Regions from separate parts of the Shewanella sp. Isolate7 genome, predicted to be linked through region 1. Evidence: predicted binding sites of a transcription regulator. Region 1 holds the regulator's gene; each other region holds the start of a gene.
The links. The regulator LexA, encoded in region 1, represses DNA repair genes until DNA is damaged. The targets are predictions, from matches to a motif close to TACTGTATNNNNATACAGTA.
Positions count from the first base shown of each region.

Region 2: dinB (DNA polymerase IV) is a predicted target of LexA. The motif match lies at 5,079-5,098, and genes of this name have one in related genera.
Region 3: imuA (translesion DNA synthesis-associated protein ImuA) is a predicted target of LexA. The motif match lies at 4,150-4,169, and genes of this name have one in related genera.
Region 4: dinG (ATP-dependent DNA helicase DinG) is a predicted target of LexA. The motif match lies at 4,112-4,131, and genes of this name have one in related genera.

Region 1 covers NZ_JAKEVJ010000010.1:9,624-17,619, forward strand. Annotated here, with positions in the region: gene L1D47_RS03715 (TetR-like C-terminal domain-containing protein) at 1-554, opposite strand, end outside; gene L1D47_RS03720 (GNAT family N-acetyltransferase) at 662-1,117, opposite strand; gene cysQ (3'(2'),5'-bisphosphate nucleotidase CysQ) at 1,110-1,922, opposite strand; gene nudE (ADP compounds hydrolase NudE) at 1,976-2,521, opposite strand; gene yrfG (GMP/IMP nucleotidase) at 2,617-3,291, shown strand; gene lexA (transcriptional repressor LexA) at 3,410-4,027, shown strand; gene L1D47_RS03745 (SulA-like leucine-rich domain-containing protein) at 4,024-4,533, shown strand; gene coxB (cytochrome c oxidase subunit II) at 4,932-6,497, shown strand; gene ctaD (cytochrome c oxidase subunit I) at 6,534-7,996, shown strand, end outside.
Region 2 covers NZ_JAKEVJ010000015.1:289-8,284, reverse strand. Annotated here, with positions in the region: gene L1D47_RS05220 (NADH:ubiquinone reductase (Na(+)-transporting) subunit D) at 1-319, shown strand, start outside; gene nqrE (NADH:ubiquinone reductase (Na(+)-transporting) subunit E) at 325-933, shown strand; gene nqrF (NADH:ubiquinone reductase (Na(+)-transporting) subunit F) at 982-2,229, shown strand; gene L1D47_RS05205 (FAD:protein FMN transferase) at 2,334-3,350, shown strand; gene nqrM ((Na+)-NQR maturation NqrM) at 3,485-3,709, shown strand; gene bfr (bacterioferritin) at 3,980-4,453, shown strand; gene bfr (bacterioferritin) at 4,464-4,931, shown strand; gene dinB (DNA polymerase IV) at 5,122-6,201, shown strand; partial or broken gene L1D47_RS05180 (ATP-binding protein) at 6,651-7,996, shown strand, end outside.
Region 3 covers NZ_JAKEVJ010000022.1:31,838-39,833, reverse strand. Annotated here, with positions in the region: gene L1D47_RS07360 (DUF3108 domain-containing protein) at 1-561, opposite strand, end outside; gene L1D47_RS07355 (MGMT family protein) at 609-935, opposite strand; gene L1D47_RS07350 (MFS transporter) at 1,482-3,203, opposite strand; gene def (peptide deformylase) at 3,382-3,873, shown strand; gene imuA (translesion DNA synthesis-associated protein ImuA) at 4,407-5,207, shown strand; gene L1D47_RS07335 (DNA polymerase Y family protein) at 5,208-7,037, shown strand; gene L1D47_RS07330 (error-prone DNA polymerase) at 7,037-7,996, shown strand, end outside.
Region 4 covers NZ_JAKEVJ010000014.1:46,963-54,958, forward strand. Annotated here, with positions in the region: partial or broken gene L1D47_RS05130 (porin) at 149-1,359, opposite strand; gene L1D47_RS05135 (DNA polymerase II) at 1,593-4,007, opposite strand; gene dinG (ATP-dependent DNA helicase DinG) at 4,155-6,227, shown strand; gene L1D47_RS05145 (TSUP family transporter) at 6,236-7,009, shown strand; gene L1D47_RS05150 (primosomal replication protein) at 7,006-7,668, shown strand; gene L1D47_RS05155 (DUF2057 domain-containing protein) at 7,678-7,996, shown strand, end outside.

The DNA of each region.
Region 1 (7,996 bases):
GCCTCCTCGATACTTATCCCGGGAGCAAAGAGCTTATCGTCCAGCGCCAGACACACCAGGCCATGCACGCCCCCCCACAGGGCTCGGCTCGCCAGTAATCGTTGCTCACCGGATAGCTCGGGCAACAGCTCGCCCAGGCAAGACTCTATCAAGGCAAACAGCTGCGCAATAAGCCGGGCATGATGCTCGCTCAGCCCCAGCTCATCGGTTGCCTTAAGCTCGAAGATCAGCTGAAAGGCTCTAGGCTGCTCGAAGGCAAATTGCTGGTAGGCGTTGGCCATTGCCTCGAGTGGATTCGAGTCATAGGCTTGAGAGACTTGTGCATTAGAAGCCAGGCGCTGGTATAGCTGATCCAGCGTCAACTCGGCGACGGCTAGCAGCAGACCCTGATAGCTCCCGAAGAGATTCACCAGGGTGCTGGGCACATAGCCGACAACTTGAGCCACCTTGCGCAGGCTCAGGCTATCGAGTGGCTCGACCGCCAAATGCTGCAGCACGGCGGCGATTGCCATCGCCCGAATCTCATCATGAGTATGTTCCTTACGTCTTGCCATCTCGGCCCCATCCCTCTGTCAATTTGCGTTCAAGTTACCAGCAAGCAAAATAAAAAACAACGTTCATAATAAGATTATTTTTCGGCGACCAGAATAAAGAGGGAAATTTATCGGCAGAGTGTCATGAGAACTCTGTCTTCGTCTGGACCGAAGTAGTCGGCCTCCAGCCCTTGCTCAACAAAGCCTAACCTGGCATAGAGGTACCTGGCAGGATTATCCGGCGCCACGGTGAGCTTCACCTGTGTCACGCTAGCGGGTAGCGCGCTTAAGGACTCTACAATCAAACGCCTGCCTATGCCTCGCCCCTGAGCAGCACTATCGACGGCGACCGAGAGGATCCAGGCACTGTCTACCCGTTCGCTCCTGGCCAGCAGTATGTAGCCCAGTAGACATTCGTTTTCGTCACAAGCGACTCGCAGGCCGCTTGGCCAGCAGTCGAAACTCTGGCGAAAGAAGAAGTCTGGATAGGCATGAGCACCAAATAGTCCCTGCTCCAGACGATAGAGCGCCTGCAGCTGGTGCTTACCAGCCGCCTTGATAGAAATATGAGGGAGATTATTCACGGGTTAACAGCTCGTCCCATGGCAGGTGGGTCGATCCCACGACGATAAAGTTGGGATTCTCCAAGGATTCACGCTCGTTATAACTCAGTGGCTGTAGCTCGAGATCCATCACCTGGCCGCCTGCCTCTTCGATAATGATCTGCGCCGCGCCCGTATCCCACTCACCCGTAGGACCGATACGCACATAACAGTCGGCGCGGCCTTCCGCCACCAGACAGCTCTTAAGCGCCGCACCGCCCAGCACCACTAGCTCGCAGTGTTTGGGATGATTGAAAAGCTTCAATACTGACTGGGGATCCTGACGACGACTCACCGCCAGGCGCAAACAAGGCTCATCGTCTGTGGTGAGCTGTTTGCTGGCGATACGCACCTCGCCCTTGCTGCTGCGCTTATAGGCGCCCAGCCCCGCAATGGCGTAATAGACCACGCCCGTCATAGGCACATAAACCACGCCCATGATAGGGCGATTGTGCTCGACTAGGGCGATGATCACCGAGAAGTCACCGCTACCGGCAATAAACTCGCCTGTGCCATCTAGGGGGTCGACTAACCAGTAGCGCTGCCAGTCGGCGCGCTCGACGTAGGGGATATCGGCATCTTCTTCGGATAAAACCGGGATCTCAGGGGTGAGACTGTTAAGCTGGGAAGCGATGATCTTATGGGCCGCGATATCGGCAGAGGTCACCGGGGTATTGTCGGATTTCACCTCTTTGTCAAAACTGCCCTCGAGGTAGATCCCTTTAATGGCTTCTCCCGCCTCGATGGCAATCGAAATCGCCTGCTCAACATACTCTTCTGGCTTCATCACAACTCCAACAGCCTACATCTGGCAATGCCTAATATGATAATTCGGATTAACTACTTTAGTTTTAGATGTTTCTGTGCCAAAAACAAGGCGCTAACGCTTCGAGATTCGGAAAAGTCATCTTCTAATAACAACTCAGACCACTGGCTCAATGGCCAGCGCACCAGCTCTATGGGTTCGGGCTCGTCACCCTGCAATCGGCTCTCGTACAGATCCTCGGCAACGAAGATCTGCATCTTGCTGGCAAAGTAGCCCGGCGCTAGGCTCAGCTCCATCAGATGGGTCAACTTACGGGCACCAAAGCCGATCTCCTCCTGCAGCTCTCGGTTGGCCGCCTGGGCATGGGTCTCGCCTGGATCCACCAAGCCTTTGGGAAAGCCCAGCTCGTAACTATGGGTGCCTGCCGCATATTCGCGTCCCAGCAGGAGTTCCTCGCCATGCACAGGCACCACCATCACGGCGCCGCGGGTATTACCCTTCATGCGCTCATATTGACGCTCAACCTGATTCGAAAATTTTAAATGCACCTGCTCTATCTGAAACAGACGGCTCTGGGCAACAACTTCGGCATGTAGGATCTGCGGCTTTTTGTCCGACATTGAACTTCCTGAAAAATGGCGTTTGCTTAACCACTCAATCTTACTATGATGGGCCTAATCCACAACTCAAACCAAGGAATTTTTTTACTACCTTTATGTTTCCCTGGAATAAGATAGACACCGTATTGTTAGACATGGACGGTCCCCTGCTGGATCTGCATTTCGACAACCACTTCTGGCTCAGCCTGGTGCCTCAGGCCTTGTGTCAGCAGCGGCAAATTCCACCGACCGAGGCCCAGCAACTGGTAGAAAGCGCCTATGCCAAGGTCTTCGGCACCCTGGAGTGGTATTGCCTCGAATATTGGCAACAGGAGTTGGGCCTGGACATTCTGGCGCTGCATCACACCCTGGTCGACAGGATCCAGCTGCGTCAGGACAGCATGCCCTTTCTCGGCACGCTCGCCAAATACGGCAAGCGGCGCATCTTAGTCACTAACGCCCATCCCCACAGTCTGGCGTTGAAGCTCAAACATACCGAGCTGGCTAACGGGTTAGACGAGATGCTCTCCAGCCACACGACCGGCTATCCCAAGGAGCATCCCGAGTTCTGGCGTCACCTGTTTAATGAGTTTTCCCTGGATCCCAGCCGCTGCCTGTTTATCGACGACAGTGAGCCCATTCTACTGGCGGCCCAAAAAGCCGGCGTAGGCTATCAGCTAGGGATCAAGAACCCCGACAGCCAAAAGCCGCACAAGCAGTTTGCCGACTTCCCGGCCATCGACGATTACCATCATCTACTCGTCTCCCTGGAACAGGCTCAACGAGACTAGCCGCCTGCGCTTTACGCGTTAATCGCTTGATGCGACTGGCAGAAAATCTGGTTAATACTTGCACTGTATAAAATACTGTATATACTGACAGGTACTGTATGGAAAGACAGGATTAATCATGAGACCCTTAACCCCGAGACAAGCCGAGATTTTAGATCTGATTAAACGCAATATTGCCGACACCGGCATGCCGCCTACCCGTGCGGAAATTGCGCGTCGCTTAGGCTTTAAGAGTGCCAATGCTGCCGAGGAACACCTCAAGGCGCTGGCCAAGAAAGGTTGCATCGAGATCATGCCCGGCACCTCACGCGGCATTAAGCTGACCCAAGAGGAAGAGCCTGAAGATCTCGGTCTGCCTCTCATTGGCCAAGTCGCCGCCGGTGAGCCAATCCTGGCTCAGGAGCATGTGGAGCAACACTATCAGGTTGACCCAAGCATGTTCCGCCCCAGCGCCGACTTCCTGCTGAGGGTCAAGGGGGACAGTATGAAGGATATCGGCATTCTCGAAGGCGATCTGCTGGCGGTACATAAGGTCGAACAGGCCAGAAACGGTCAGATCATCGTTGCCCGTGTGGAAGACGATGTCACGGTTAAGCGTTTCGAGAAGCGTGGCAGCACTGTGTTCCTTCATGCAGAAAACGAAGAATATTCCCCTATCGTCGTCGATCTCACCACTCAGAGCCTGAGTATAGAAGGCCTGGCCGTTGGCGTTATTCGAAATGGAGACTGGCAATGAACAACCTCATGGGCATGGCGCCACGCCATCCAGGGCTGTGGGTCGATCTCGACAGCTCGCTTAAGCGCGGCGATAGAAACACTATCTCGACGACGGCAAGTTCGACTCAGGGCAAACAGGAACTTCAGGCTCTCACTCCTGAACTGGCCAGACTCAGTCAGCAGGGGCAGTGGGTGGTGCTGATCAGCCCACCAAACATAGGCTACAAACAGATGCTGGCCGACGGCGGTGTTCGCATGGATCGTATATTACTTGTGCACACCAAGGATGAGGTCGAAACTCTGTGGGCGATGGAAAAAGCCCTCACAAGTGGTACATCCAGTGCGGTGATCTGCTGGGCGCAAACCTTGGATGCCCGTGATAGTCGTCGGCTACAGATCGTCGCCAAGAATACCCGCGCGTTAGGAGTAGTGATCGAAGATGCGAACGGTCACTTACCTGCCAGCCCGTTTTCCCAAGAGGATCGCAGCGATCAGCCCTCGAATCTGTTTAGCTCGCTACACTGATCATCCTCGCACTACCTTTCCATACAGACGCCCCGCAAGGGGCGTTTTTGTGTCTGTTTTGTTTAGCAAAATAAAATAAAAGTGATCTTGATCAATATTTAAACAGCCATTAAGTTAGTAATAGATATCAACGATTATTTGTTATATCGCACAATTTGGTTGTCGGCTTGAGCGGCGAAAATAATCCTGTAACACCTCGCCCACGGAAGCTGAAATTGGTCTGATATATTCAGCCGTAAGTGCAAGCGTGGTCACCACCAACAGAACAAGAGTTTCACCACCGACGCACTTTGAAGTCATCGTTGCTTTTTTGGGAACTGAAGAGTTTGCATAGAGCCGAGACATACTGTGTGGCTCTTCTTTGTAGTTGCCTTCGCAATTGACAGAGGAGAAGTCTAGTGAAGCAAGTGTTGTGTTGTTTGCTGGCGTTGCTATTTACGCCCACCATACTCGCAGCAGATATGCCCCTGAATATGACATCAGGGGTCACAGAGATCAGTAATAAGGTGTTTAGCCTGCATATGACGATTCTCTATATCTGTTGCGCCATAGGCCTGGTCGTCTTTGGCGTGATGATCTACTCCATCATCAACCATAGGCGTTCTAAGGGTGCCGTCGCGGCAAACTTTCATGAGAGCACTAAGGTAGAAATCGCCTGGACGATCGTACCTTTTGTCATCTTGATCCTTATGGCCATCCCAGCCACCAAGACACTGATCGCCATGGAAGATCCCAGCAATGCCGATCTCACCATTAAGATCACAGGCTCCCAATGGAAATGGCACTACAGCTACTTCGATCAAGACATTAGCTACTACAGCCTGCTCGCCACTCCCAGAGAACAGATAGAGGGCAAGGAGGACAAAGGCGAACACTACCTGCTGGAAGTCGACAAGCCGCTGGTGCTACCGGTCAATCGTAAGATCCGTTTCCTGATGACCTCAGAAGATGTGATCCACTCCTGGTGGGTCCCCGCCTTCGCGGTAAAGAAAGATGCAAACCCAGGCTTTATCAACGAAGCCTGGACCCGTATCGACAAGCCCGGCATCTATCGGGGGCAATGCGCCGAGCTCTGCGGCAAAGACCATGGTTTCATGCCCATCGTGGTGCAGGTACTCTCGGAAGCCGATTTCGATAACTGGATTGTAGAACAGGAGGCCAAGGCCAATGCGGCCGCCGCCGAGGCTCAGGCCGCCCTGTCTAAGACCCTGTCGAAAGATGAGCTGATGGCCCAGGGTGAGCAGGTCTATATGGCCCGCTGCGCCGCCTGCCACCAGCCAAATGGCGCCGGCCTGCCGGGTGTATTCCCCTCGCTCATCGGCAGCCCAATCATCAAAGGCCCTGTCGCCGATCACCTCTCTGTGGTGCTACACGGTCGATCTGGCACGGCGATGCAGGCCTTCGCGCAGCAGTTGACCGCCACAGAAATTGCCGCCGTGGTGACCTACGAGCGTAATGCCTGGGGCAACGACAGCGGCGATATGGTTCAGGCAGCCGACGTTAACCAGGCAAGCTCAGGTGCGCCAAGCGGCACAGATGCCGGTACAAATGCCGAGACGGCTCAACCGACACCTCCACCAGCAGCCACAACGACCGAGTCAACCGAGCCGGCCTCCTCTAATGATGACGCTAAAGCAGTGGTTTTAGACGACCTCAGCATGGATGAGCTGATGGCTAAGGGCGAGCAGGTTTACCTCGGCCACTGCGCCGCCTGCCACCAGGCCACAGGCATGGGTCTGCCGGGCGCCTTCCCGGCACTCAAGGGCAGTGCCATCGCCACAGGGCCCGTTGATAACCACATCGACATAGTGCTTCACGGCAAGCCGGGTACCGCCATGCAGGCCTTTGCCAGCCAGTTAACGCCTCAGGAACTCGCTGCGGTGATCACCTTTGAGCGCAACGCCTGGGGTAATAACACAGGCGATATGGTTCAGGCAACAGACGTCAATCAAGCAGGTCAATAGGGAGGCATTATGAATGCAATAACGCGTGAAGCAGATATGGATGCCACTCATATTGGCGAACATTCGACCCACCATGAGGAGCATCCCACGGGAATAAAACGTTGGCTGTTTACCACCAACCATAAAGATATCGGTACCCTCTACCTCTGGTTTAGTTTCATCATGTTCTTAACCGGCGGCGCCATGGCCATGGTGATCCGTGCCGAGCTATTCCAACCGGGTCTGCAACTGGTGGAGCCTAACTTCTTCAACCAGATGACCACGGTACATGGTCTGATCATGGTATTTGGCGCCGTGATGCCAGCCTTTACCGGCCTGGCTAACTGGCTGATCCCTATGATGATAGGGGCGCCAGACATGGCCCTACCCCGCATGAACAACTGGAGCTTCTGGATCTTGCCCTTCGCCTTTGCGATCCTGATTAGCTCGCTGTTCATGGAAGGTGGCGGCCCTAATTTTGGCTGGACCTTCTATGCCCCGCTGTCGACGGCCTATAGCCCGGACAGTACGGCCTTGTTTGTCTTCTCGGTACACATCATGGGGATCAGCTCCATCATGGGCGCCATCAATGTGATCGTCACCATAGTCAACATGCGCGCCCCCGGCATGACTTGGATGAAGCTGCCACTGTTTGTCTGGACCTGGCTGATCACCGCCTTCCTGCTGATCGCCGTGATGCCAGTGCTCGCCGGTGTGGTCACCATGGTACTGACAGACAAGTTCTTCGGCACCAGCTTCTTCGATGCCGCCGGCGGTGGTGATCCTGTGATGTTCCAGCATATCTTCTGGTTCTTCGGCCACCCCGAGGTCTATATCATGATCTTGCCATCCTTCGGCATCATCTCGGCCATAGTACCCGCCTTCAGCCGCAAGAAACTGTTTGGCTACTCCTCCATGGTATACGCCACCGCCAGCATCGCGATCCTCTCGTTCCTGGTCTGGGCGCACCACATGTTTACCACAGGGATGCCTGTGTTCGCCGAGCTCTTCTTCATGTACTGCACCATGCTGATCGCCGTACCGACCGGGGTGAAGGTATTCAACTGGGTCGCCACCATCTGGCGCGGCTCACTTACCTTCGAGACCCCCATGCTGTTCTCGCTGGCCTTCATCATCCTCTTCACCATAGGCGGCTTCTCCGGGCTGATGCTGGCCATCACGCCGGTGGATTTCCAGTACCACGATACCTACTTCGTCGTGGCTCACTTCCACTATGTACTGGTGTCGGGCGCCATCTTCTCCATCATGGCGGCGGCTTATTACTGGCTGCCTAAGTGGACGGGACACATGTATAGCGAGAAGCTCGGCAAGCTGCATTTCTGGTGCTCCGTCATCTCGGTGAACGTGCTCTTCTTCCCCATGCACTTCCTGGGGCTGGCAGGCATGCCGAGACGTATTCCGGACTACTCGATTCAGTTTGCCGATGTTAACCAAATTGTCTCTATCGGCGGCTTCGCCTTCGGCCTGTCGCAACTGATCTTCCTGGTGGTGGTGATCAA
Region 2 (7,996 bases), on a different contig from region 1:
GGGTCTGATCATCACCAACTGTATCGTAATGGGTCGCGCCGAAGCTTACGCTATGAAGACGCCACCTATGATGAGCTTCATGGACGGTATCGGTAACGGTCTGGGTTATGGTGCCATCTTGTTGTCAGTTGGCTTCGTGCGTGAATTGTTTGGTAACGGTTCGCTATTTGGTGTCGAGATCCTAAGCAAGATCTCTGACGGTGGCTGGTATCAGCCAAACGGTCTGCTCCTGCTGCCACCAAGTGCGTTCTTCCTGATTGCATCGTTGATCTGGATTATCCGTACCATCAAGCCAGAGCAAGTTGAAGCAAAAGGATAAGCGTAATGGAACATTATATTAGTCTATTAATCCGTTCTGTTTTCATTGAAAACATGGCGTTATCCTTCTTCCTTGGTATGTGTACCTTCTTGGCTGTGTCTAAGAAAGTCACCACGGCCATGGGCTTAGGTGTTGCCGTAATCGTGGTATTGGCAATTTCAGTACCTGTTAACCAAATCATCTATCAGGGTATTTTGGCACCGGGCGCCTTGGCCTGGGCTGGCGTACCCGATGCAGACCTAAGCTTCCTTAAGTTCATCACCTTTATCGGTGTGATCGCGGCGCTGGTTCAAATCCTTGAGATGGCATTGGATAAGTATTTCCCACCGCTATACAACGCGCTGGGGATCTTCCTACCGCTGATCACAGTAAACTGTGCGATTTTCGGTGCGGTTTCTTTCATGGTTGAGCGTGACTACAACCTGGGTGAAAGTTTAGTGTTCGGCATAGGTTCAGGTATCGGTTGGGCACTTGCGATTGTGCTGCTGGCCGGTATTCGTGAGAAGTTAAAATATGCTGATGTCCCTAATGGTCTGCGTGGTCTAGGTATTACCTTCGTGACTGCGGGTTTGATGGCGCTAGGTTTCATGTCGTTCTCAGGTGTGTCTCTGTAATAGAGACACCTTAACGGCTTCTGATTTTGAACCTTTAAGGATAAGTTAATGGGTATTATTGAATCTACTCCAATCGATGTATACCTCGGTGTGAGTATGTTTACAGCCATCGTACTGGTCTTGGTATTGGTGATTTTGTTCGCCAAATCAAAACTGGTTCCGAGTGGCGATATTACTATCGGCATCAACGAAGATGCAGATAAAGCAATTAAAACACCTGCGGGCGGCAAACTACTGGGCGCACTGGCTGATAACGGTATCTTCGTATCGTCGGCTTGTGGTGGCGGTGGTTCTTGTGGCCAGTGTAAGGTGATCGTTAAGTCTGGCGGCGGTGATATTCTGCCAACAGAACTCGACCATATCTCTAAGGGCGATGCCCGTAACGGTTGTCGTCTGTCTTGTCAGGTCAACGTTAAGTCAGATATGGAGATCGAACTGGAAGAAGAGATCTTCGGTATCAAGAAGTGGGAATGTGAAGTTATCTCTAACGATAACAAGGCAACCTTCATTAAAGAGCTTAAGCTGGCTATCCCTGATGGCGAGTCTGTGCCTTTCCGTGCCGGTGGTTACATCCAGATCGAGGCGCCTGCGCACCATGTTAAGTACGCCGATTTCGACGTACCAGAAGAATACCGTGGTGACTGGGAGCACTTTGGCTTCTTCAAGCTGGAGTCTAAGGTAGACGAAGAGACAATCCGTGCGTACTCAATGGCGAACTATCCTGAAGAGGAAGGTATCATCATGCTGAACGTACGTATCGCGACACCGCCTCCACGTAACCTGTCTCTGCCTTGCGGTAAGATGTCATCATACATCTGGAGCCTGAAGGCTGGTGACAAGGTGACTATCTCTGGTCCATTCGGTGAGTTCTTCGCGAAAGACACCGATGCCGAGATGGTATTCATCGGTGGTGGTGCTGGTATGGCACCAATGCGTTCACACATCTTCGACCAGCTCAAGCGTCTTAAGTCTAAGCGTAAGATGAGCTTCTGGTACGGTGCGCGTTCTAAGCGTGAGATGTTCTACGTTGAAGATTTCGATGGCCTGGCGGCCGAGAATGATAACTTCGTATGGCACGTGGCCCTGTCTGACCCACAACCCGAAGATAACTGGGATGGTTACACAGGCTTCATCCATAACGTATTGTATGAAAACTACCTACGTGACCACGAAGCGCCAGAAGATTGTGAGTTCTACATGTGTGGACCTCCAATGATGAACGCGGCGGTTATCGGTATGCTTAAAGATCTTGGTGTTGAAGATGAAAACATCCTGCTGGATGACTTCGGCGGCTAAGCAATCATTCTTGTGATATTATTGCCGTGATTATCGTGCTCCCTAAGGTGCCAATGGCCCTTAGGGAGTGTGTTACCGGGTTATCATTAAGGACAATGGTCAATATGTATAAGACCTTTATCAAGGGGTTAGTCCTGGCGGGACTAGCCTTTTTTATTTCGGCCTGTAGCCAACCTGTCAAGATGATTGCTATGTCTGGACAGACCATGGGCACCACCTACCACATCAAATTTGTCGGCGATAAACAGATGCCCGACGAGCAGCTCCTCCAGGCGGAGATCGACCTGGCGCTGGAGCAGGTGAACGATCAGATGTCTACCTACCGTAAAGACTCTGAGCTGTCGCGCTTCAATCAGATGACGCTCGAATCTAGCCTGGCGGTATCCCCCGATACGGCCAAGGTGGTGCAGGCGGGTATCGACCTCTATCGTAAGACAGATGGCGCGCTGGACATCACCCTAGGCCCGCTGGTGAACCTCTGGGGCTTCGGACCCGATAAGCGCCCGACTCGTGTGCCCAGCGCCGAGCTGATCGCCGCCACCAAGGCCAAGACGGGTATTCAATATCTCGAGGTCGATGGCCTCAAGCTGAGCAAGACTAATCCGGCGCTTTACGTTGACCTTTCCTCCATCGCCAAGGGCTTTGGGGTCGACAAGGTGGCCAGCCTGCTGAGCAAGTATCACCCCAAAGGCTATCTGGTGGAGATAGGCGGCGAGATCAGCCTCTATGGCGTCAAGGCCGATGACAGCCCCTGGGTGATCGCCGTCGAGCAGCCAGATGAAGATGAGCGCGTGGTGCAGCAGGTGATTGAGCCGGGCAATATGGCCATGGCAACCTCTGGCGACTATCGAAACTATTACGAGGAAGAGGGGCAGCGATTTACCCATATTATCGATCCCCGTAATGGCTATCCTATCGACCATAAGCTGGCCTCAGTTACCGTGCTGGCCAAGGAGAGCATGATTGCCGACGGTTATGCCACCGCCATGATGGTGCTGGGTACCCAGGCTTCGCTGGCACTGGCCGAGCGTGAGCATCTGGCCGTCATGTTGATCGAGAAGCAAGCGCAAGGCTTCAAGGTCTACTATAGCGATGCCTTTAAGCCCTACGTGGGTTTGTGATAGAATAGGCGCCACTGGTGCGCAGGCCCGTTTAAACATGGTGGCCGGGCGCATTCTAAAATGTTAGTTGAATAGCTAGTCAAATAGTTAGACACATAAGCGCAGCAGTGACTTATGTGTATCTGGAGTCAGTGATGAGCACTTTTTTAGCGGCTTTTGTGGTATTGCTACTGTTTTTCGTTCTTATGTCTATCGGCTACTTGGTGAAGCAGAAGGCGGTCGCCGGCAGTTGTGGTGGTCTGGGGGCCCTCGGTATCGAGAAGGCCTGTGACTGTGACGACCCATGCGATAAGCGTAAGGCGAAGATGGCCGAAGAAGAGGCCCGTCGCGAGAAGCTGGCCAAAGATCGTATTATCTAACGAACGCCAGTGAGCGTCTGAACTAAAGGTCCCAATCGGGGCCTTTTTTGTTACCTCGTTTTTCTGCTTACGCCTACCTCAAGCCTCATCATTTTCGGCTATCGTCCTTAACACTCTGGATTCATTGTCTTTAATCATCTTGCTAATCAAAGCGCGAATGAGAATGATTTTCTTTGGTAACTGATTGAAACTTAATGTTTATTTGTAATTGGGTGAAAATTGCTCTAGGCTTAAATATTGATTTAGATCAAATCTTACTAAGGAGATCAAATGAAGGGTCATCCGAACGTCATTCGTCAGTTAAACAAGATACTGACCTTCGAATTGACGGCCATCAACCAGTACTTTTTGCACGCACGCATGTACAAGAATTGGGGTCTGGAAGAGCTCAACGAGAAGTGCTACAAGAAGTCGATCAAAGATATGAAGCATGCCGACAAGTTGATCGAGCGGGTGCTGTTTCTCGAGGGGCTCCCTAACCTGCAACAACTTGAGAAGTTGCGCATAGGCGAGAACCCCGAGGAGATGTTGCAGTGTGACAAGACCATGCTCGAAGAGCAACTGGTCGAGCTGCGCAGCGTGATCGCCCTGTGTGAGACTGAGCGGGATTATGTGAGCCGTGAGATCCTCGAAGACCTGCTCGAAGATGAGGAGGAGTATTTGGACTGGATAGAGGCCCAGCAAGATCTCATTAAGATGACAGGCATTCAGAATTACCTGCAGTCGCAGATAGAGTCGGAATAGGGAGAGAAGAATGAAAGGCAATCAGGAAGTGATCGACACCCTCAACAAGCTGCTCACCGGTGAGTTGTCGGCGATGGATCAATATTTCGTCCACGGTTTGATGTATGAAGACTGGGGCCTTGACGAGCTGCACGAGCGTATCTCCCATGAGTCTGACGACGAACGTGAACACGCCAAGAAGCTGGTTCAGCGCATCCTGTTCCTCGAGGGCAAGCCGGATGTCGCCAGTCGCGAGGCGCTGAACATAGGTAAAGATCCCCAGGAGATGTTGCAGAACGACCTTAACTACGAGTATCAGGTGGCGGCTAACCTGCGTGAAGCCATCGCCCTGTGCGAGGAGAAACAAGATTACGTCTCACGTGAGCTGCTAGAGATGTTACTGGAAGAGACCGAATCTGACCATATGTACTGGCTAGAGAAACAGCTAGGCCTCATCGACAAGATTGGCCTGCAGAATTACCTTCAGTCTAAGATGTAAGCGGCCCAAGGCGCGCCGCGTCATCTTAGCCATCAAAGATGAAATCTAGACAAAGCCACCTTAGGGTGGCTTTTTGCTGTCTGTCATTCAATGCCTTATTGCCTGCTATTCGAGCTTAGGCTATCAACCGCTCGGGAAGTGATTGAATACTGTTTAAATGTACAGTATTCTTGGCGATGGAGGTATTAAGGTGAAAAAGATTATTCATGTAGACATGGACTGCTTCTTTGCGGCGGTCGAGATGCGTGATTTTCCCGAGCTTAGGGGCAAGCCCATCGCCGTGGGCGGACGCAGCGATCGCCGCGGCGTCATCAGCACCTGTAACTACGAGGCGCGCAAGTTTGGTGTGCGCTCGGCCATGGCCTCCGCCTATGCCCTCAAGCTCTGCCCGGATCTCATCCTGGTGCCCGGGCGCATGTCAGTCTACAAGGAGGTATCGGCGCAGATCCGTGAGGTGTTTGCCCGCTATACCGAATTAATTGAGCCGCTGTCGCTTGATGAAGCCTATCTGGATGTCAGCGATTGTACCCGGCATCAGGGCTCGGCCACATTAATTGCCGAGGCGATTCGTCGGGAGATCTTCGAGGCTACCGGACTCACCGCCTCCGCCGGTATCGCACCGGTGAAGTTTCTGGCCAAAATTGCCTCGGATCTCAACAAGCCTAACGGCCAGTATGTGATCACCCCACAGATGATCCCCGAATTTGTGAAGACCCTGCCGCTGATTAAGATACCCGGCGTCGGCAAGGTGACGGCCGCTAAGCTCGAAGCCATGGGGCTCAACACCTGCGCCGACGTGCAGGCTTGCAGCCGTCAGAGTCTGGCGGAGCGCTTCGGTAAGTTTGGTGGCGTACTTTACGACAGAGCGCAGGGGATAGACCCCCGCGGCATCTCCCCCCACAGGGAGCGCAAATCGGTTGGGGTAGAGACCACGCTCGCCAAAGATATCTATACCTATGAGCAGTGCCAGGCGGTGATGCCCCAGCTGATCCAGGAGCTGTCTGGGCGTATCAGTCGCAGCGCCAAGTCGCGCCGCATTCATAAACAGGTGGTTAAGCTTAAGTTTGACGACTTCAAACAGACCACCATAGAGCAGCGTAGCGACGAGGTATCGGTGAAGCTGTTTTACGACCTGCTCAGCCAGGCACTGGAGCGCCGCGCCGGCCGCGGTATTCGCCTGCTGGGGGTCTCAGTCGGTCTCGAGAGTGAGCTTGCTCATGCCGGGCTGGATGAGGCCGAGCATGGTGCGCAGATGGATCTCGGGTTTTAGCGCACCTTGAAATGAAGGTCGTACCTTCATAGTAATCTATCGCCTGCCCGGCGGGGGTTGTGCAGATACGCCTGTGACACGCTGTGCGCCATCCCTGGCCGCTCTGCGGTTTCATCCATGAAACCGAAGGTCACCGGCGTATCTACACTCGGTATCCAACGCCTCTTCGATTTAACCTCACTGATCTCCCCCTAAGACAAGCTATTATTTTTCGATAAAAAACAGGCAAATATGTGACATAACATGTTGATAGCCACTAACAAGATAGATTAAAGTATCACCACTTAAGGACAGAGCTAGGCCTACTTAAATCAAACATCGACCACGCCATTCAGGGAATGAAAAAGCCAATCTCCACACGCCAATCAACTCCCTTATAAAGTTAACTCTGACCCCATTTATTTAAGTGTCTATTTAAATTATACGAAATCATTTAAAAAGGACGTCAGATGAAGCTAGAAAAATTAATTCTTGAGAACTATCGAGGTTATCAAGGACGGACTGAAATCGTGATTAATGAGTTAACAGCGTTAATCGGTCGAAATGACGTAGGAAAAACTACTGTCCTTGACGCTTTGGGTGTCTTTTTTGGTCACAAACTTTGTAAATATGACATAAGTGATAAATGTGTATACGCAGCCGAAAACGATGATGTGAAGATTGGTTGCGTATTTTCTGGTGTACCAGAAAGCTTAGTTCTAGATGCTAGCTCTCATACCACTTTTAGCAATGAGTATCTTCTAAACTCAGATGGTCATTTAGAGCTTCACAAAATATATAAAAAAGGTAAAGGAGCGGGAATAATTCACGCCTATTGTCGCCATCCTTCAGCAAGAGGTGTTAAAGGTATCTTGCTAAAGAAAAACGATGAACTTAAAGCAATTGCACAATCTCTTTTCATTAATGTTGAAGATCGGCGCTCTAACGTTTCACTGAGACAAGCCATATATCAAGAGAAAGATGATTTGCGCCTAACCAATCAGTTAGTTTCCTTGAGTAAGGAAGACGGTAAAGCTATTTGGGAGCAAATACAAACATATCTCCCTCATTTTGCATTGTTTAGAGCTGATCGCCCAAGTACGGATGAAGAGTCAGAAGTTCAAGACCCAATGAAAGCAGCTATATTAAATGCTCTAGATGAACTGGAAAGTGACCTAAATGACATTAAGCAGCGAGTTAAAGAAAAAGCCTTAGCTGTTGCTACAAATACTATTAGCCACCTAAATGATATTGACCCAAATCTAGCACAACAATTAGCTCCTGAATTCAAAGCGGAGCCGAAATGGGACAGTATTTTCAAGCTCTCTTTGGTTGGTGATGACGGAATTCATATTAATAAGCGTGGTAGTGGTGTTCGTAGACTTATACTTATTAGTTTTTTCAAAGCTGAAGCTGAGCGGATCAAGCAGGAAAACTCTGGTCGAGGTGTTATTTACGCTATTGAAGAACCTGAAACATCTCAGCACCCTAGTAATCAGAAATTGCTCTTAGAAGCTTTTAGTGAACTGGCTAGCTTAGAAAACTGCCAAGTTCTACTAACAACTCATGTTCCAGCTCTAGCTGGTCAGCTACCGCTGGAAAGTATTCGTCATATTCACAGAAATGCTTCAGGTGACTTGGTAATAACTCAAGATAACGATTCGGTATATGAATATATTGCAAAAGACTTGGGTGTTCTGCCTGACAGCAGAGTCCAAGTGTTTCTTTGCCTTGAGGGACCGAATGATGTGAACTTCTTCAAAGGTATGTCTCGAATATTACTACGTGATGGGGCTGAGATACCTGATTTAAATAG
Region 3 (7,996 bases), on a different contig from region 1:
GTCACGCACCACTTCTATCTTGACCGTCTCATAGGTGCCGCTCGGGAGCACCATGCGCTCCTTACTGACCACCTTGAAGTCATATTCATCGATCTCGCCGCTCTTGAGCATCTTGTAATGCAGCTTGTCGCTGCCCTTCATGATATCGAGCCTAAACTGCAGTTGTACCATCAGGGGGTCGAAGAGATCCTGCGTATAGGGAAACTTAGCCCTTTCATCCTTGTAGCGGCTGTGCACCAGTTGCTGATCGAGCACATAGGCCGACTGCTCCTGATAGTCTGAGCCTGTACCGCTGCGGTTATGGATATAACGCATGGGCACCAGCTGTCCACCCTCTTCGCTGAAGGTGCTGATGACGGTGCGCTTATCCCATAGCATCAGCAGGCTGACATCGCTGTCGAAACGGTATTGGTACAGGTTGTCTTGGGGGGCTGGCAGTTGATAGCGTGCCTTGCCCAGTTCTATGCTGCCATAGTTCACCTGATACTCCGCCGTGTGCGGGGTCAAGGGGGATTCATCGGCCTGCGCGCTTAAGGCAATGGCACAGAAAGATGAAACCATGAGTGCGGATTTGAATATCGACAAGGCCTTCTCCCGGTCACGATAAATTAAAAGGGTAATGCAAACACTAGGGTCGCCAGATCCGGCTGCCACTCATACTTGGACAGCTTTACCCGACCTCGGTTCACTTCTATCGCTTCACTTCTTAATCTCTGCATCTGCTCGATAAAATGGGGGCTGGTCTCGGGAAAGGCGATTTTGCCCTGGCTGTTGATCACTCGATGCCAGGGGAGTGCTAGCGTATCGGGCGCCATCTTGAGGGCGCGAGAGACATAGCGTGCCCGCCCTGGCAGGCCGGCGAGATCGGCTATCTTGCCATAGGAGCTGACATGCCCCTCGGGGATCAGGGCAACCACATGCCATATCTTGGCCATGGGCGATAACTGTGTCTGATTCACGCTGTCTCCGTTCTGGCCCTAAGGCATCTCATCGTCATGGTAATGCTAGTTATACCAATCGTAATAAATAATTGATCATTCTAGCTTGTTAAAACGCTCGATAACTGCATTAATATTTTTAATTGTAGAATAACTACTTATCTAAAAATCTTGCTTTGTTCTCAAGCGTTTTTCCTGCGCTATTTCTGATCAAATACTTACTGTGATTGGTATTAGCCTGAGTTGAATGTGTCTTGCCAAGTGTTTGCAGGTGCATTGGCTATGTTCTGATAGTAAACCAGTTTCTAGATAATTTCTAAGGATAACGGGATGAGTGAAGTGAAGGCTGGAAGGTTTAACCGTCGCAGGTATTGGCTTGAGTATGGCTTGAGTATGGACGGAGTGGGATGACAGACAGGTCGATGGGGCTTTGACCTGTCTGTTGCTTGATCATCGGTTTATTGCCTGCTTGCTAATACCAGGATAAATCTCACCTTTTTTACAGGCGTTTTCGACTAGCTTTTTTTAACTGGCATCTGTCGACTAGCTCTGTGCGCTTAAGGCATTAGGCTGCGCCGGCGACAATGCCTGTTTGGCACCGATACGATGAAACAGCACCAGCCCTATGGCGGCCAGCAGACCGAATCCGCCTATGATGTACCACATTAAGGCGGGCTGGTTTGCGCCCTTGGCGACCTCGGCGTAGAGGTAGCCAGATAACGGGCCGGCCAGCAAGAAGCCGATGGCCGATGAGACAAAGTAGTAACCCATAAACATCGCCTTCTTATCCTGCGGGGCAAAGCTGGCTACATATTCCTGGCTCTTAGGTGAGGCCACCATCTCGCCGATGGAGAATACCAAGATGGAGGTGAGTACCATGGCGCCGCCCATGAGTATGCCGTGGGCGAGGCCCCCCAGCGCCGTGCCTAGCCCTAGAATCAGGGTGCCAGCCACCAAAACTGGCAGCGGACTGAATCGTTCGGCGATGCGGCTCACCATCACCTGCATCAGCACGATAGAGAGAAAATTGAGCCCGATAAGGTACTCGGGGTTTATCTGGCGATACTGCAGGGCAAACTGCTGGGCATATTGACTGACGAGCTCTGGCGCTTGGGCGATAGTCCCTAAGGCTGCCCCGAGTTCTTCTCTTGGGATCATCACCTTGGCATGCACCAGATCGAAATAGGCGTCTGATAGGCTCAGGCTACCGGCGCCATAGGCCTTTGCCGCGCCAAGCAGTTCGTCACCGAGCAGCGTGATATCCACGGGGGCGAAGAAGTCGAGCAGTCCGGGCCAGGGGGCGAGCATGGCGACTAGGTCCGAGGTATCGACAAAATCGCGAATATAGATGGGCAGGGTGATGAAGATCTGTTGGTAAACCATCCAGAAGCCGGAGAGGATAAGCAGGTAGATCACGAAGGGCTTGTTGCCAAGGGCGATCTTCTGTCTATACCAGGGCTGTTGCTTGTCAGATTTGGCGAGGGCATTCCAGATCATATGCAGGCTAAACCACACCAGGTGGATGGTCAGGCACTGCTCGCCGCTGATCCACTTGGCGCCGTAGGAGAGCAAGATCACTAAGGTGCCGAAAAACAGCAGGGCGAAACGAGCGTTGCCCAGCACCTCTTGAATGTCCCTGAATACCTGAGACAGTGACTTGCCCCGCTGCTGGTGAGGATCGGTCGGCTCGTGATAGAAGAAGAGAGCCGGAATGAAATTTATGCCGATCCAGATTGCCGACATGATGAAGACCCAGTCCCAGCTGATGGCGCGTACATAGCCGGCGATGAAAGGGCCGAGGAAACCACCCACGTTCACCATCATATAGAAGATGCCAAAACCCAGGCCGCGGTTGGTATGATCTGTGGTACGCGCCACAGTGCCTGTCACCACAGGTTTAAAGCAGGCTGCGCCGATGGCGACCCCCATGAAGGCAATGAAGAAGCTGCTAAAGCTACTTACCTGACCCAGCAGAAAATAACTGGGGCACATGATGGCGTAGGCGACGAGAAACATCTTGCGGTAACCGTAACGGTCGGCGAGAGCGCCGGTCAGCACAGGAAACAGATAGAGAAAGAAGGGGATCATTCCCTGCAACAGGCCACGCTCCTGCTCGCTAAAGCCCAGTCCGCCTTGGTGGGCGGGAGAGGTCATGTAGAGGGAGGAGAGGGTAAAGAAGCCATACCAGGCGAGTCGCTCGAAGATCTCCATGGTATTGGCCACATAGAAGGTGCTGGGCAAGGGGGTACGTGTAGGGTTTGACATTCTTATTCTCGTATATTGTATACATTTATCTTATCATGCTATCGGCTTGGGCAATGAAATACAAGTCGGCGGGCTGTTGAGGTGGCGAGGAAGCATCAATTGCGGTTGCCTTTAATGTGATTTAGGTCATAATGGCGCCACTTTATATGCCAAATTTGATTAACCAGAACCTGAGACTATGCCTGTACTCGATATATTGACCATTCCTGATGAGCGCCTGAAACGTAAGGCCAAGCCCGTAGAAGACATTGCCGCCGTGCAAGGTTTTATCGATGATCTGATCGAAACCATGTACCACACAGACGATGGCATAGGGCTAGCCGCCACCCAGGTGGGCAGTGAACACGCTATCTTAGTGATCGATCTGTCTGAGGAGCGCGATCAGCCCATGGTGGTGATCAATCCCGAGTTCGTCGAGCGTTCGGGTGAGATTGTCGGCGAAGAAGGCTGTCTCTCTATTCCTGGCTATCGCGCCAAGGTGACCCGTTTCGAGAAGGTGAAGGTCAAGGCGCTCAACCGTCAGGGTGAGGCCTTTGAAATAGAGAGCGATGATTTCCTGGCTATCGTGCTGCAACACGAGATGGATCATCTCGACGGCAAGGTCTTTATCGAGCATCTGTCACCGCTGAAGCAGCAGATCGCGCTCAAGAAGGTCAAGAAATACCGTTGATCGACGCCGATAACCGATAAAACCACCTTAGGGTGGTTTTTTTGTGCCTGCACGGTGTGAGTCCCGCTCCTTGACTTCAATGAGCTGCTGCAACGGATTGTCGTTAAGCATCTATTTTCTTCCCTTGATTAAGAAATCAGTGGCTAGCTTGCCCTCTTGCTTAAGGCTGCGGATGAGACAGAGGCTAGGGTGAGAGTGCGGCTGACGCCGTCAAGCAGTGGAAGGATCTCAAACGAGCACCCGTTTTCGGGCTTGCGATCTGCCCATTTATAAGTATACTGTATTTATATACAGTATTGTTTCGATTTCCATGTTTAAGGTAAGCAGGGTTAGGGCTGCCTGGGAAAGATGCCTGATTTATGTCGTGGCTCTGTTACGGTCCAGCTGCGGTATAAGTCGCGGTTCAGTCGTGACTAGATCATGATTGAGTCACGATTAGCTCTTGGCATCTTAGTGTTAACAACTCAAGCCTAACAACTCAGGGCTCACAACTCAGCCATCCCTTAAGCGAATCGAATGAGAGCGGGTGCATCATGGCCTTGGCAGATTTTCAACTTGAACGTTTACTCCAGCGCGCGGATCTTTGGCGCGGCGACGCCTATCATCTCCAGCAAGAGGGGCAGGATAGCGGTTATCCCGAGCTTAATCGCCATCTAGGGCTGGGAGGCTGGCCTAATCAGGGGCTATGCGAGATCTTCTCTGCCAGCGAGGGGATTGGCGAGCTGAGCCTTGTACTGCCGCTGATGCGCCGCCTTATTCCTAACGCATCGACCGAAGGTTGTGGTACCGGGCTGGTGAGTCTGGTGGCGCCGCCTCATGTGCCTTATCCCCAAGCGTTAGCTATGCAGGGGATAGATATCAGCCGCCTCTTGTGGGTCGACACCCAGGCGGTGAAGGAGCAGCTATGGGCGCTGGAGCAGATCTTAACTAGCGGGGTCTCGCCTCTGGTCTTATGTTGGCTTAAGGAGCTCAGTGTCAGTCAGGCCAGGCGCTTGCAGCTTGCCTGCGAGAAGGGCGAGAGTCTGTGTCTCTGTTATCTGCCGGATAAGATGAAGGAGCAGGCCCATCCCGTGCCGCTGCGGATTGCCTTGCAGGCTAACACCGAGGCAGGAACAGATAGGCCGCTCGAGACCCAGGTAGATATTTTAAAGCGCCGTGGTGGTTGGCCGGCGCCGCGCTTTTCCTTATCGCTTTTGCCCGAGCTATTGGCTCAGAGCCTGATGCTCGATGTGGCTACAGAGAGGGGACAGAAGAAATGGGAGGATGAGCTGGATAGGAAGCTGGATAAGCCTCAGGAGAGCGCCCAAGTCTTGCAAGGCCCCTGGAGTGCTTAGATGCTGTGGCTTGCGGTCTATTTCCCTCACTGGTTACTTCAGTATCAAGGCTACCATCAAGGTTTGCCACGCGACAGCGAGCTGGCTCTCTTCGAGCGTCAGTCCAGTCAGATCCTTATCGCCTCAAGTGCCGCGGCTAAGCTGGGGGTCGAGACGGGTCTGAGTCTGGCGACCGCCCAGGCGCTGAGTCCATCGCTGCAGTTATTAGCCTATGAGCCCTCTTTGAGCCAGGAGGCCAGCCATTGGCTGTGCCAGTGGAGCTATGGTTACAGCGCCAGGGTCGTGCCGCCCGTCTGCCCGTTCGAGCAGGCTAGACAGAAGAAACCTAATGAGTCGCCGGGCCTGACAGACACCTTGCTGCTGGAGGTCGGCTCGATGGCGAAGGTTTTCGGCGGCCTGGAGAGACTCATCAGCCAGTATCATAAGACAGCCCAGGGTTATGGGCTAGAGTGCCAGTTTGCCCTGGGGGAGAATGCACTGCTGGCTCAGCTGGGGGCCAGATACCGGCCTATGTTCAGGCAGGCCGATGAGCCATCAGATGACTATTGGCCGTTGTCACAAAAGAATGAGCCGTTATCACAAAAGAATGAGCGGTTGTCACAAGAGAATACGCGATTACTGCAAGACCATGAGCCGCAGGACATGTCAGTCGCGTCTGCCTATCCCCAAGGCGCAGAGATTGAAAAAATAGCCCCAGAGGTATTCGCGCACCAGGCCTATGGTCAGGAGGGGCTATCACAGGAGGAGCTATCACAAGAGGAGCTTATCCAGATCACTCTCGCCCAAATCGCGTCATTGCCGGTTTCAGTCTTGCCATTGCCGCAACATGTGTTGCAGGCCTTTGAGAATATGGGGCTGACCCAGGTTAAGGCGCTGCTTACCTTGCCGCTCAAGGAGCTTGGTGAGCGTTTTGGCGAGACCGTGCTGACCCTACTGGCTTGCCTCAAAGGTCAGCTACCCCAGGTGCATGAGTTTTATCAGGTGCCAGAGTGTTATCGCCACAAGCTGGCCTTGCTCTATGAGGTGAGTCACCTCGAAGGCTTGGCCTTTCCCCTTGGGCGTATGCTAGGGACGCTATCGGCCTATCTTGTACAGCGTCAACAGGCGGTGCTGGCGCTGTCATTAACCTTAGTGTTTCGCGATCTGAATCTAGCCCCGCTGCGCTGTGAGATCCGTTACCCCTTCGCCGAACATAGGGCCGACGCCCTGCTGAAGCTTTGCCGCGTGCAACTGGAGCGTCTTACCCTGGAGGCGCCGGTGACTAGCCTAGCGATTCAGGCCGATACGCTGGTGGCACTGTCGGTGCAGACACCCCATTGGTGGCAGAAGGAGGGGAAGAGCGATGCCAGCATGCGTCTGTTATCCCTGCTTGAGGCGCGTTTAGGGGCAGACAAGGTCAAGGGACTTGAGAATCACAGTCATCATCTGCCGGAGCAGAGCTGGCAGAGCCGTAGCCTTTCTCAAAACCGTTTGGGTGTCCAAGGGCGCAAGGGGGCGAGTCAGGATGCCATGGTCTCAGGGAGTAACCTGTGCGCCGAGCCTAGGGCCAGCTATCAGGGGAAGACCCGTGCGCTGAGCGAGGAGGCGACCTTGTTTACGGATCTGTTTCATGGCCTGTGTGACGGCCGCATTCGGCCCAATTGGTTACTGCGTCAGCCTGAGCCAATTGCGCAGGAGTCGGTGAGCCTGCTCAAGGGGCCGGAGCGGCTGCATAGCCCCTGGTCGGCGAGTCCGCCGCGGGATTATTATCTTGCCCGTCGACATCATGGCGGACTCTGCTGGGTGTTTCGCACGCGTGAGGGCTTATTTCTGCAGGGATGGTTTGGCTAATGCGCACCCAATCACAGCATACCCAATCAAAGTACACCCAGTCACAGCACACGGAGTCACAGTACATTGAGCCACAGTATGCCGAATTACACGCTCTCTCCAACTACAGCTTTTTGCGGGGGGCCTCTCACCCCCATGAGCTGGTGGAGCAGGCCAAGCGCCTGGGCTATCAGGCGCTGGCGTTGACCGACGAATGTTCTTTTGCCGGAGTGGTCAAGGCCCATGAGGCGGCTAAGCGCTGCGATCTAAAGTTGATCTTGGGCGCCGAGTTTCATCTCGATGAGGGGCTGTTTGTGCTGCTGGCGCCCAGTCGTCTGGCCTATGGCGAGATCAGCGCCCTGATCACTCAGGCCAGACGGAGTCAGGGTAAGGGCGAGTATAGGGTGAGCCTAGAGGCTATCCTGGCTCAGCAGCAGAGCCTGCTGTTGTGGCGGCCACCGACCCTGGCGCAGTTTAGGCAAGGCAGTGGGGGAGCGAGCGCAGAGCCGGATATGTTATCTCGCTATCGTGAGCACATCGGAGGCATAGCCTCACGGCTGGTTTCAGCCTTTTCGGGACGTCTGCATCTCTTGATGGAGCGACTCTTGCTGCCGGGAGAGGCACTTAACCTACAGCAATGGCAATGGCTGAGTCAGGCCCAGGCCATCCCCTGTGTGGCGGCCGGTGGCGTGCGCATGCATGAGGCGGAGCGTCAGCCGCTGCTCGATATCTTGACCTGTATCGCCCATGGGCGGGATCTCGACAGCGGTGCGGCCCTATGCTCCATCAACGCCGAAGCCAGCCTTAAGTCAATAGCGGCGCAGCGTAAACGCTACCCTCAGGCGTGGATCGATAACGCCCTGACGCTGGCCCGTCGCTGTCATTTCTCCCTGGATGAACTCAAATATGAGTACCCGGCGGAGGTGGTGCCAGCGGGCATGCAGGCCAGTGAGTATCTGGCGCAGGCGGTGCGGGAAGGG
Region 4 (7,996 bases), on a different contig from region 1:
TCACCGCCAAATAGTTATTTCTTCAAAAAACGACTTCATAAGTAGATTAGAATATTAGGACGTCCCATCAAATGATTTAGGAAGAAAAAAGGCGCCCATTGGGCGCCTTTGATATGCAATTCACTTGGCACATAACAATGTGCTTATCTTATAAAGTATAGCGAATACCGATTGCTACACCGTCTTCTTCAAACTTTGCCTGAGCCTCTGCATCCGCACCTTCAAACTCACTAAAGTCTTTTCGGCCTTCGACATATAGGACAGTGTTGACATCCCATACATAATGCAGACCGACCACAACGAACTGACGCTTGAACGATGAATTAGGATCGACATTGTTTGGCTGGATCACATAATCTTTACCCGCATCCAACACGTTGTAAGACACAAAGGACCGGAAACCATTCTCAAACTTGTAAGAGAACAGGGTCTCTACGCCGTATGAGTCTTTAATCAAACGACCCAGGTTATCGGTATCGTGGTTCTCGTTTTTGTTGAAGTTAGCGGCGCCATAGAAGCCATCGGCATCCCAGTTACCCCAGGTCGCACCGACACCGTAAATAACATCGACAGCAGTGATCTGCTCAGAGGTCTTTCTGAATGTCACATCAAACTCGCCGCGGTTAATACCGGCAGAGAAAGAAAGCTTGTCGTTAACCTGATAGGTCGCCGATGCACCATATGTATAGTCGTACTTAACTTCTTCTGAATCTAAGACAGGATCTTGGCTATCCCAACGCTCTTTGCAATCAGTTGGAAGATCGGGGTCAGCTTCACAGTATAGAAAGTGTCATGTTTTAACTGTGCCTGTACGGCGAAACTCAGATCACCGATACTGTTACGGTACTGAACGATCTTGTCACCACGACCCACACCGTTTACTGCACCATCAGCCTTATTATAGGTATATACACCAGCAGCGTTACCGTCCCATACGAAACCGTAGTTAGTGTTGTAAACCACATCATACCAAGCACCCCACTGCTTACCTATGGTCAAACTACCATAGAGATCGTGGGCGATACCGACATAACCGAGACGGTTGTTAAGAAAGTCACCACTCTTAGATTCGAAGTTACTCTCACTGCTGTATACGATTTCGCTGTTACCGAAAGGGTTAATCCCCCACTCTAGCTTAGTGAAGGCCTTCCAGCCGTCGCTCATCTCGCGAGTGAAACCAAAATTGATCCGTGACGCTCCGTTAACCACTTCAGTTGAACCTTGAGTGTTAATAACACGGGCATCAATAAAACCACCAATTTCTACCGCATTTTTATCGTCTTTATAGATCTCGATAGCGGATGCAGCGGGGACAAAAATGACAGCCGCTAACGCTGTTGCTATTACACTCTTCTTCATCTGTTAGTCTAACCTTTTGTTATGTTCAGTTTGCTTTATCTTATTGTGCGACATTCCGTTGTTTTATTTCGTTCCAATTTCAGCTAAAGACTAGCAAAAGATTAGCATTCCCTCAAAGACGAATATCACAATAACGGCGCTATTTTTCACCAAGTTAACTAAAGAAATCCAGAAAACTCAGACTTTACACCAAGTGTTAACAATTCATCGCTATCTCAACAACCAGAAAACAACTAAATTAACGACATTTGCTTCGCCACAAGATTATTGAAACTAGTGTTTAAAATTGAAAGTATGGGATCAGAAATGGGTGCTATCTGTTTGTCCAGATAATATTGATAATCGATATTTCCGAGTAGATGCTGCACTGGTTCCGCACCATTTTGCGTCATCAGGTAACTTATTCTTTCACCTCGCTTGCCATGGCTATCATCGCCACTTCGCTGACACCATAGGGTCGCCGCCTTCACATGGGGTGATGACTTGGCGGTATAGTCTTCGATGTTGCGCCTGAGGCGTTTGGAAAAAACGAGTTTGTCGTCAAGCTTTCCCTGCTGCAGCGCATCCACAACCTGCTTCAAATAACCGAGCACATCCTGCTTAGCGAACAGGCGATAATAGAGCTCGGCTTGTACTTCCCGCGCCAAGGGGCTCCAGTCACTCCTCACCTGCTCCATCCCCTTGAACACCAGCTTGAGGCTTTGGTCTTCCTGACGATAGGCGCCCACATAACGCTTCTTAGAGCCCTCGGTCGAGCCACGCAGTGTCGGCATGAAAAACTGCTCAAAATGCCGCTCATATTCAAGTTCGAGATAACAATCTAACTGGAACTCCTGCTTGAGCTTAAGTCGCCATTTCTCGTTGATTGATGCCACCAGCTCCCTGGCAAAGGTATCGATATCGCCTACGCTCTCGGGCGAGGAGATATGCACGAAGGTAGAGTCGGTATCACCATAGATCACGGTCAAGCCTTGCGCCTCAATCCATTGCTTGGTCTGCTTCATGATCTCATGCCCCCTAAGGGTAATTGAGCTTGCCAGGCGCGCATCATGGAATACGCAGCCACGAGATCCCAGCACGCCGTAGAGGGAGTTCATAATAATCTTTATCGCCTGAGACAGGGGGGCATTGGCTTCGCGCTTGGCTTCTTCCCGCTTGGCAGACAGGCTGGCGATAAGTTGAGGCAGAATAGGAGAATTGCGACTAAACTGGGCGCCCAAAAAGCCAGGCACGGTATCATTGCCTTCATTTGCTCCCTTTACCCCGGCATTAGCCTCTGCTTTTAATCCTTCCACCAACCCCTTTGGGTCAATCAAAAACGTCCTGATGATCGAGGGATAAAGGCTCTTAAAATCGAGCACCAATATATGTTGATAGAGACCGGGTTTGGAATCCATCACATAGCCGCCGGGACTCTCTATGCCATCGCTGACCGGCACGCTAGGCGCCACATAGCCGGCGCGGTGCAGATGGGGCAGATAAAGATTATTAAACGCCGCCACCGAGGCGCCGACACGACCTAGCTCTAAGCCGGTTAGACGCGAGCGCTCCATCACAAAGGCCAGCAGATCGGTTTTGGCAAAGATCTCCCAAACCAGACGACAGTCGGTAATATTGTAATGAGCCAGCGCCGCCTTATCTTGACGAAACAGCATTGCTATCTCTTCCGCCCTATGGCTGACATCATGAATCGCCTTGCCTTCACCAAGCAGTTCCCTGGCGACAGACTCCAGGCTAAAACTCTCAAACTGATAGAAAGCCGCCTTTAACCAATCTATGCCATCGAGCACCACGCGCCCAGGCAGGATTAAGGTCTCCGGCCGATACTTGTTATCGATACGCCACGAAAGCTGCGTACCCTTCCTGCCCAGCGTTAGCGGAATATTGAGCGCCTTGGCCCTGCGATACAAAAGTGCCAGGTCAAAGGTGACTACGGCCCAACCTATGATGATGTCGGGATCATGCAGCCTGAACCAGGCCACCAAGGCCTTAATAAGCGCCGCCTCATCTACCACAAGCTGAAGATAGTCTGGCGGCGACTCACACGCCTCCCCCACCATGATCACCTGTTTGTAGGGCTCGCCGCTGGCCGATTGTCCATACAGACCCACGCTAAAAAGCTCGCCATCCATCGCACACTCGAAATCGAGCGAAACCACCGACAGCTTAACCGCTAAATCGCTGCGTCTGGCCCGCTCGGCGATTAACGTGGGGATCGTCTGCGGTTCACTCTGACAAGGACTATGGGAACTATTCTGCCAGCGGCCGATAAACTCGACGTCTAGTGCGATGTAGCGCTCGATAAGATAGCGTTGCTCGGCCCTGAGCTCAGACTCATACAGGGCGATCCCCTTGTCAGTAGCCACACGGCTTAGGTGCCTAAAACTTTGATTATTAGCAAAATAGAGCGCGCTGACCGGCTCGTCGTCGAAGGTGGTTAAATTAAGCGCCTCGCTGCGTAAGCCACTCTCTTGATTGCCATCGAGCAAGCGCAACTCATCCTGAGTCCGGCAAAAGCAGATCCGCTCGCCGTGAGGCACAATCACCCGCAGCGGCCCGTCGGCCGTACAGAGGTAATAATGTAATTCGCTGCCTAGGTGGTGACGGGTTAAGATCCGTCCCTTTACACTGAAAACAGGGGTGTTCAAATCATGCAAGCTTTGCTGTTTTCCAATTTAATTCAACACATTAGGATTGTTGACGACAAATAAGTCGTGAATTCCTCACATCAACTCTTCTTAGGCTATGTAATCACTGTTATTATGTACAGCATTATTTGCCAGACATAAGCCTTCATGTTATCTGCCGACGTTAAAACCCAGATCCGCACGATTTACAAAGATATTGCCGCCGCCCTGCCTAACTTCAGATCGCGTCGGGAACAAAATTATATCGTCGCAGAGATCTCCAAGACACTTGCGGGTGAATATGACAAGCACAGGCGTATCATAGTGGTCGAGGCTGGCACTGGCATAGGTAAGTCGCTGGCTTATATCTTAGGTGCGATTCCACTGGCATTGGCCAGCAAGAAAAAGGTCTGTATCGCCACGGCAACGGTTGCCCTGCAGGAGCAGCTGCTCAATAAGGACCTGCCCTTCTTCTCCAATCAATCTGGGCTTAACTTCACCTTCGGTTTGGTAAAAGGGCGTCAGCGCTATGTCTGCCTCTCCAAGCTGGAGATGCTGATCGGTGGCGATGACGGCACACAGATGGCCATGTGGCAGACCAAACCCGACCATAGCCAGGTCGAGCTACTGCAAAAACTGCTCAAAGATTTTCATGAGGGTCGCTGGAACGGCGAGCGCGATACCCTCTCTCAGCCGCTACCGGATCATCTGTGGCAGCAGATCGCCTGCGATAAACACAGCTGTCATCGACAACTCGCCAGCCACAGACACTGCCCTTTCCATAAGGCCCGAGAAGATGTCGACACCTGGGATGTGCTGATCGCCAACCATAGCCTGCTATTTGCCGATCTTGAGCTGGGCGGCGGTGTGATTCTGCCCGACCCGGAAGAGCTCTATTATGTGATCGACGAGGCCCATCACCTGCCGTTGGTGGCTAGAGACTTCTCGAGCGCCCAGGCCACTCTGAGGGGCGCCATTGACTGGCTGGAAAAGGTCGGCAAGACCAGCGCCAAACTGCAAAATCAACTCAAGAGCAACCACATTATTGCCCCCGCTCAGGCCATGTTGGATCACATCAACGATCTCACCAGCCTACTCACCAGCGTCGCGCAATATTGCGATGGCCAGGCGGCAAAATTTGATAACCCTGAGCGGCGCATCCGTTTCGAGCACGGCAAGCTGCCAGCAGCGCTCACCATGCTGGCCGAAAACCTGGCTACCGCATCCAGCAGCGCGCTCAAGCAATTTAACAAGATGCTGGCCCTGCTCAACGAGGCGATTAAGGATGGCGAGCTGCCTAAGCACCAGTCAGAACAGCTACTAAGTGAGACAGGCTTCATGTTGCAGCGCCTTGAGAACCTGCAGAAGCTGTGGAAGATGATGGCCAAAGAAGACAGCGCCAAGGGCGCCCCCATGGCCCGCTGGGTAGAGCATCTTGTGGGCAAGCAGAGCGACTATCTGTTTAATGTCTCTCCCATCGAAGTGGGTTATATGCTCGAAACCCTGCTGTGGGAGAAGGCCGCCGGCGTGGTGCTCTGTAGCGCCACCCTAAGGGCACTCAACAATTTCAATCACTTTACCCATCAGGTGGGGCTCTCCATCAATGATGGCAGTCGCTATCTTGCCATGGACAGTCCGTTCGACTTCCAGCAGAACGCCACCCTCTATCTACCCAAGATGCGCACCGAACCCACGGACGATCGCTATACCGACGAGCTGGCGGAGCAGATCCTTACCCTTATTGATGGTGAGATGGCCACCCTGGTGCTGTTCGCCTCCTACTGGCAGATGGAGAAGGTGGCCGATCTGGTCCGAAGCAAGATTAAGTCGCCGCTGCTTATCCAGGGGGAGGCGTCCCGTCAACAGCTGCTACAAGATCACAAGACGCGCTGTGACAATGGCGAGGTCAGCATCATCTTTGGCACCGGCAGTTTCTCCGAGGGTCTCGACCTTCCCGGTGACTACCTGACCAACCTTATCATCACTAAACTGCCCTTTGCCGTCCCCACCTCACCGGTGGAACAGGCGCACGCGGAATACATTAAGGCAAAAGGGGGAAATCCCTTCTTACAGCTGACTATCCCCGATGCTTCACGTAAATTAATCCAAAGTTGTGGTAGATTACTGCGTAAAGAAGAGGATTATGGCAGGATCACCATATTGGATCGCCGCTTAGTGACCAAACGCTACGGCAAGTCTCTACTGGATGCCCTGCCTCCCTTTCGACAAGTCATTGAATAGGAATACCATTGGATCTATTACTCGACCCAGGTAGCTGGGCGATTCTTGCTGCGACCGGCTTTATCGCAGGTTTTATCGATGCCGTCGCCGGTGGCGGTGGCCTACTGTCGATCCCGGCCCTGCTCACCATAGGCATTCCCCCACACACGGCGCTGGGCACCAATAAGCTGGCCGCCAGCTTTGGTTCCTCCATGGCGGCCTTTACCTATTATCGTAAGCAGTTTTTTACCCCCAAGTTTTGGTATCACGCCTCTATTGCCACCTTTATCGGCGCCGTAATAGGCACCTTTGTGGTTTACCTGATCGACAATCAGTGGCTGGAAAAGTGGCTACCGCTGTTTATCATCGCCGTGGCCGTATATACCTTACTTAAACCTAACGCCATGGGCTGCCCCAGCTATGAGCCGCCGGTAAAAGCACCCTCCAAATTTAAGCAGTGGCGTCAAGGGCTACCACTTGGTTTCTACGATGGATTCGCAGGCCCGGCTACCGGCGCCTTCTGGACCATTAGCAGCGTATCCCAATATCGACTGCCGGTGCTTAATAGCTGCGGCCTAGCCCGGGCCATGACCCTGATTAGTAATCTCACCTCCCTGAGCGTGTTTCTGGTGTTGGGACAGGTGAATCTGATGGTCGGTCTGTCGATGGGGCTTTGCATGATGCTCGGCTCATTTATCGGCGCCCGCACTGCCATCAAGTTTGGCGTCCCCTTTATTCGCCCTCTTTTTATTAGCATAGTGATACTCATCGCCATTAATCTGGCATGGGGAGCCTGGGCATGAAGACAAATGAACTTATCCATCGCCTGCGAGTCCAACTGAAACAGTTAGAGCAAGAGGTGCTGCAACACGACAGTCAATTGCCTAAGGGGCAGCGCAAGCTGCTACAAGATACCGAGCGATTTAATGACAACCTGTTTAATCAGGCGGGCGCGAAGCTCTCTCCCTGTATAGATCAGCTCAGTAAGAAGATCGCTCAGCTCGAGAAGCTGCTCCAAGGCAATATATCGGCGACCACCATCACCCTGGCCTGCGAGGGCATTCAGGACAGGTTTACCGCCTTGAGGCGGGCCCTGAATACCACGACACTCGGGGTGAAATCGGCCGAGCAACAAAAAGCCTCGCGGATCGCTCATGCGCGTAAACGTCGCCAGAAAAGCCATGCCCAGAGTGGATTTAGCTGGATCGCCGCCGGAGTGATGAATAACAGCCACCAGCTCTATGAAGAATTGAACAAACATATGAACTGGGTTCACACCTTTGAACAAAAAATTGCGCATTTGCAATCTAAGCTTGAAAACTGTCATAGTGCTGACAAAATTGCACTGCAAAATGAAATACTTTTGGTCCACCGCCGCTTAGGCAAGTGCCGACAAGCTATCAGCTATATAGAAGATCGTATTCAGGCGTTCGAACGCCCATACAAGCATCAGAATCGTTAAGGAGCAACAATGAAATCAATCAAGCCAATCACCGCTTTAATCGCTCTGCTTGGTGCCTCATCGGCAATGGCTGCCAACCTCACCATCCCCATGGCATTCGAATACCTTGCCCTAGACGGCAAGAAGGTAGAAGGCAGCCTGTTTAATCACAAATCTGATCTCGAGTTAAGCCAAGGCACGCATAAAATTGCTATCCGTTATCACGACATGGTGCAAGACGACTTCAGCGATAGCGAAAGCTTTGTTAAATCATCTCCCTTCATCGTAACCCTGGCCGTCGATGGCGACTATGACTACCGCTTACAACCGGCCGAAGGCGAGATCATCA